One region of the Agrobacterium sp. rho-8.1 genome, then DNA from elsewhere that is predicted to be linked to it. Evidence: predicted binding sites of a transcription regulator. Region 1 holds the regulator's gene; the other holds the start of a gene.

Region 1 (3,140 bases):
GGCAAAGTGCCTGACCTCGGTTGGTCTCATGCTTTCAACAGTGCCAGTACATCCGTGGTCAAGGGAAAGCAGATCCCGTTATTTAAGCAGCCTGAAGGTTGCAAGCAGACATTTTGCCCGACTTGTTGTCGCGCTCAAGGTCGTAGCTCAGCTTCTGGCCTTCAACGATTTCGCGCATACCTGCACGCTCTACAGCGGAGATGTGTACGAATGCGTCTGTGCCGCCGTTGTCAGGCTGAATGAAGCCGAAGCCCTTGGTGGAGTTAAACCATTTTACTGTGCCTGTGGTCATAATGAACCCTTTCAAAGCATAAGAGATAGATCGCAGAACTGATGCCCTGCGTGCGATTATAGCGATTTTTTTGAAGAAAGGGTTAGTTCAAAACGCGGTGCTAATCGCGCGGCAACCAAAGCTCAGCAAGAAAAATATCGACAACCAATTAATAGAGCCTTCCGGTCGGATAGTCAAACTTTAATTTTCAGATAATTTCAATCAGCCCTTGTCATCATATCAGTGGCCATCCGATATCGTTTGCTTTTGTTGACGATATTGAGCTCTGAAACGTTCGGGTATCCCGGTTGTTTATCACCCCAGATCCACATCTGTCCAACACATCATATCTTCAGCGTAGCTTAAGCGAGGCCCCCACCGGCTTGTGATGAGCCTAGAGCAACCACGCGATCCCATACGTAAACGCACATTGCTGATATGCGTCGATTATGGGCGCGCGCTCTTCGATGCGTCACGTCGCATCTGCCTTCGTCGTAGACGTCAGGCTTCCATCGAATATCCTGCGCCGCGTACGGTGCGGATAACATCCTGCATGCTGGAGAAGTTGAGCGCCTTGCGCAGACGGCCCACATGGACGTCCACCGTGCGTTCATCCACGTAGATGTCGTGCCCCCATACGCCGTCAAGAAGTTGCGAGCGGGAGAAAACGCGGCCGGGCGATACCATCAGGAACTCCAGCAAACGGAACTCGGTAGGTCCCAGGCGCACTTCGCGGGCCTTGCGATGAACGCGGTGGGTTTCGCGATCCAGTTCGATGTCGCCGCATTTCAAAACGGATGACAGGACTTCGGGCCGGGCGCGGCGCAACATGGCCTTGACGCGCGCCATCAGTTCCGGCGTGGAGAACGGCTTGACCACATAGTCATCGGCCCCTGTGGCCAATCCACGCACGCGTTCGCTTTCCTCGCCACGCGCCGTCAGCATGATGATCGGCAGACGTTCCGTTTCAGGGCGCATGCGTAAACGACGGCACAGCTCGATGCCAGAGACACCTGGCAGCATCCAGTCGAGAATGAGCAGATCCGGGGTACGTTCCTGCAAGCGGATTTCCGCCTCGTCACCACGCGGGATCGTGTCCACGTCGTAACCTTCGGATTCGAGATTGTAGCGAAGAAGAACGCTCAACGCCTCTTCATCTTCGACAACTGCTATTTTCGGCACCATGACTAGTGACTCCGCCAGGCTTGTAGGAAATTCACTCGGTGATCGCACCGAGCGTATTGGAACTGTCGTCCTTGGGACGCTCGCCTGCCGGCTGGCTGCCGGTGGCCATGTAGTAGATGGTTTCCGCGATGTTCGTCGCATGGTCGCCCACACGCTCGATGTTCTTGGCGCAGAACAGGAGGTGTGTGCAGGTGGTGATGTTGCGCGGGTCTTCCATCATGTAGGTCAGCAGCTCGCGAAACAGCGAGGTGTACATGGCATCGATTTCCTCGTCGCGTTCGCGGATGGTCTGCGCCTTTTCCGCCGAACGGGTGGAATAGACATCCAGAACGTCCTTCAACTGGACCAAGGCCAGCTCGGACAGATGCTCGAGGCCGCGGGCCAGCTTGCGGGGCACGCCGGTTCCGGCAACCGCGATAACACGCTTGGCGGTGTTTTTGCCAAGGTCGCCCACGCGCTCCAGATCAGCGGCGATGCGCAGCGAACCGATGATTTCGCGAAGGTCAGCCGCCATCGGCTGACGCTTGGCAATGGTCACGATTGCCTTGTCCCCGATTTCGCGTTCGGCGTTGTCGAGGATCGTATCGTCCGAAATGACCTTCTGGGCCAAAGCAGCATCGGAATTGACGAGTGCGCGCACCGCATCGCTGCACATCTGCTCCGCAAGGCCACCCATTTCAGCGATACGGCGGCTGAGGAACTTCAGTTCTTCGTCGTACGCGGACATGATGTGTGAGTTTGTCGGCATGGTCGAATTCTCCAGTTTCGATGCGGCTGGCCGCAAGCTCTGTCGGGCTCAAGCGGTTCGACGCGATGGGTTGCAATCAACGACGGGATCAGCCGAAGCGACCCATGATGTAATCCTGCGTGCGCTGGTCATCCGGGTTGGTGAACATCTTGTCGGTGTCGTTTTCTTCGACGAGGTGGCCCAGATGGAACATCGCAGTGCGCTGTGAAACGCGGGCCGCCTGCTGCATGGAGTGGGTCACGATGACGATGGTGTAGTTGGAGCGAAGCTCGTGGATCAACTCCTCGACCTTGGCCGTCGCAATCGGGTCGAGCGCCGAGCAAGGCTCGTCCATCAGAATGACTTCAGGGCTGACGGCAATCGCGCGGGCGATGCACAGACGCTGTTGCTGACCACCCGAAAGGCCCGTGCCGGACTCCAAAAGGCGATCCTTGGCTTCGTTCCACAGGCCTGCCTTTTGAAGGCTGGCCTCGACGATCTGATCCATATCCGCCTTGTTGCGAGCAAGACCGTGAATGCGCGGGCCGTAAGCGATGTTCTCGTAGATCGACTTCGGAAACGGGTTCGGCTTCTGGAACACCATGCCGACGCGGGCGCGCAGTTCAACCACATCGATGTTGCTGTCGTAGACATCTTCGCCATCGAGTGTGATCTTACCCGTGACGCGGCAACCGTCGATCGTGTCGTTCATGCGGTTCAGCGTCCGCAGGAACGTGGACTTGCCACAGCCCGATGGTCCGATGAGCGCGGTCACGGTGTTTTCGCGGACGTTGAGGTTCACATCGTAGAGCGCCCGTTTGTCGCTGTAGTAGACGGACACGTCCTTGCCGATCATCTTATGAGAAACGTCATTCATTTTCTTGTCCAGCGCCTTTTCCATTGCTGCTTCCGACAACATATTCATCGTTCTAAGCTCCTTCTACCAGCGCCGCTCGA
Region 2 (3,140 bases), 890 kb from region 1:
ATCGCCAAGGCCACAGGACGCGAATACGTCCGCATGGCTTTGGGTGGTGTTCGTGATGAGGCCGAAATTCGCGGCCATCGCCGGACCTACATCGGCTCTATGCCGGGCAAGATCGTTCAGTCGATGAAGAAAGCCAAGAAGTCCAATCCGCTCTTCCTGCTCGATGAAATCGACAAGATGGGCCAGGATTTCCGTGGTGATCCGTCTTCCGCTTTGCTGGAGGTGTTGGATCCGGAACAGAACTCGACATTCATGGACCACTATCTGGAAGTGGAATATGACCTGTCGGACGTGATGTTCGTGACCACTGCAAACACGCTGAACATTCCAGGCCCACTGATGGACCGCATGGAAGTGATCCGCATCGCCGGTTACACGGAAGACGAAAAGCGCGAAATCGCCAAGCGTCACCTGCTGCCGAAGGCTATCAAGGAACATGCGCTGCGCCCGGAAGAATTTTCCGTGAGCGACGATGCCCTCATGGCCATCAGTCAGCAATACACGCGTGAAGCAGGCGTTCGCAGCTTCGAGCGTGAGTTGATGAAACTTGCGCGCAAGGCTGTGACGGAGATCATCAAGGGCAAATCGACGTCTGTGGCCGTGACGGCTGCAAACATCAACGATTACCTTGGCGTGCCGCGCTATCGCCACGGCGAAGCTGAAGGCGAAGATCAGGTCGGTGTCGTCACCGGTCTGGCCTGGACCGAAGTCGGCGGCGAGCTTTTGACGATTGAAGGCGTGATGATGCCCGGCAAGGGCCGCATGACCGTCACCGGCAATCTGAAGGAAGTGATGAAGGAATCCATCTCGGCCGCGGCGTCTTACGTCCGCTCCCGTGCCGTGGACTTCGGCATCGAGCCTCCACGCTTCGACAAGTCGGATATCCACGTGCACGTTCCGGAAGGTGCGACGCCGAAGGATGGACCATCTGCTGGTGTTGCCATGGCAACGGCCATCGTGTCGATAATGACCGGCATTCCCGTGGATAAGAACGTCGCAATGACAGGTGAAATCACCCTGCGTGGCCGCGTCCTGCCCATTGGTGGCCTGAAGGAAAAGCTTCTTGCGGCGCTTCGCGGCGGTATCAAGAAGGTGCTCATTCCCGAAGAGAACGCCAAGGACCTCGCCGAGATTCCTGACAACGTGAAAAACGGAATGGAAATCATTCCGGTGTCGCGTATGGGTGAGGTCATCCAGCATGCGTTGATCCGCCAGCCTGAGCCGATCGAGTGGGATGGCAGCATCGAGACGCCATTGGTCGCTACCGTCGAGGGCGTCGATGACACCGGACAAACAATCGCTCATTGAGGCATTCACGCCACGGTGATGCCCATATGGCACAGGTTAAGTCCAAGACCGGCAGCAATGCCGGTCTTTTTTTGTGAAAATATCGCCAGACCCCTTGTTTTTCAGGCCATTCCGGCGCTTTTGACTTGCGGTGCGCGAATGCATTCGTATTCTGCGCCGACTTTATTTGAGTCGTTTCAAACCATTGAAAGGGGTGGAAACATGAACAAGAACGAGCTCGTCTCTGCAGTTGCCGAAAAGGCTGGTCTTACGAAGGCAGATGCTGCTTCCGCTGTGGATGCTGTATTCGAAACTGTACAGGGCGAACTGAAGGCTGGTGGTGACATCCGTCTCGCTGGCTTTGGCAGCTTCACCGTAAGCCGCCGCGAAGCCTCCAAGGGCCGTAACCCATCCACGGGTGCAGAAGTCGATATTCCGGCTCGCAACGTTCCTAAGTTCTCTGCAGGCAAGGGCCTGAAGGACGCGGTTAACTCGTAATTTTTTCTGGACTGTCCGTGCGTGCGGCGCGCGGGCTTGATATCCAAGAGACACGAGGAAAATTTGGCTCTTTGTAAGTTTTACGAAATGTAGCCGAATAAAATGCAGAAAGCCCGGCTATGCCGGGCTTTTTGTTTTTCAGCAGGTTCTTATTGTCACGTGGCTGTCACGTGCATGCCGCAGAAGCCCTTTCAGGCATTTACAGATGCGTCGAAGGGGACACTATGACATTTCGTTTTTCCAGTGCGGCACTCACCGCGGTACTATTGGCATCCGCCGCATGTCCTGCGGCGGCCGAGCAGGTTTTCAACCGGATCGCCTCGTTCCCCGTGGCTTTGAACCTTCCGTCGGATAAGGACGAGAAGACGGTCACATCTGCCGAAATCATCACGGCAAGCGAAGACGGCAACACGCTGATCTATTCGGACAGCCCCCTTGGCGGTATCGGCTTCATCGACATCAAGGATGCAAGGACGCCAAAGGCGCTTGGCGCATTGATGATGGATGGCGAGCCGACCTCGGTCGTTGCGACCGGCTCGAAGGTGCTGGCGGGTGTCAACACCTCGGAGAGCTTCACCAAGCCATCCGGCAAGCTGGTAACCGTCGACATCGCGACCAAAAAGATCGAGGCGAGCTGTGATCTCGGCGGCCAGCCTGATTCGGTTGCTGTTTCACCGGACAAGAGATTCGTGGCGATCGCCATCGAAAACGAACGCGATGAAAAGGTGAATGACGGCGCTCTACCGCAAATGCCCGCTGGCTTCCTGGTCACAGTCGGCCTGAAGAACGGCGCTGCCGATTGCTCGACCCTGAAGAAGATCGACGTCACCGGTTTAGCCGACATCGCGCCTGATGATCCTGAACCAGAATTCGTCTCGATCAATTCCAAGGGTGAGATTGCCCTGACACTTCAGGAGAACAACCACATCGTCATTGTCGATGGCAAGAGCGGCAAGATCACGAGCCATTTCTCGGCTGGCACGGTCGACCTGGAAGGCATCGATGCCAAGACAGATGGCCAGTTGAAATTTACCGACAGCCAGAAAGGCCGCAAGCGCGAGCCGGATGCCGTCAAGTGGCTGGACGATAACCGCATCGTCATCGCCAACGAGGGCGATTGGGAAGGTGGATCACGTGGTTTCACCATCTTCGACAAGACCGGCAAGCTGATCTATGAGGCGGGCGCTTCGCTGGAACACGCCGTTGCTGCCATCGGTCATTACCCCGAGAAACGCTCCAAGGCGAAGGGCATCGAGCCTGAAGGCCTGGAAGTGGCGACGTTCGGCGGTGACACGTATATCTTCGTTCTGGCAGAGCGCGCCTCCATCGTCGGTGTCTACAAGGACACCGACAGC

What was found. The regulator PhoB, encoded in region 1, activates phosphate uptake and scavenging genes when phosphate is short. The targets are predictions, from matches to a motif close to TGTCATNNANCTGTCAT.
Region 2: a site for PhoB is predicted at 1,939-1,955, ahead of RMR21_RS05845 (esterase-like activity of phytase family protein). Genes of this name have one in related genera too.

The regions. Positions count from the first base shown of each region.
Region 1 covers NZ_CP192788.1:265,350-268,489, reverse strand. Annotated here, with positions in the region: gene RMR21_RS01365 (cold-shock protein) at 83-292, opposite strand; gene phoB (phosphate regulon transcriptional regulator PhoB) at 773-1,456, opposite strand; gene phoU (phosphate signaling complex protein PhoU) at 1,488-2,204, opposite strand; gene pstB (phosphate ABC transporter ATP-binding protein PstB) at 2,293-3,108, opposite strand; gene pstA (phosphate ABC transporter permease PstA) at 3,124-3,140, opposite strand, start outside.
Region 2 covers NZ_CP192788.1:1,152,696-1,155,835, forward strand. Annotated here, with positions in the region: gene lon (endopeptidase La) at 1-1,308, shown strand, start outside; gene hupB (DNA-binding protein HupB) at 1,510-1,785, shown strand; gene RMR21_RS05845 (esterase-like activity of phytase family protein) at 2,010-3,140, shown strand, end outside.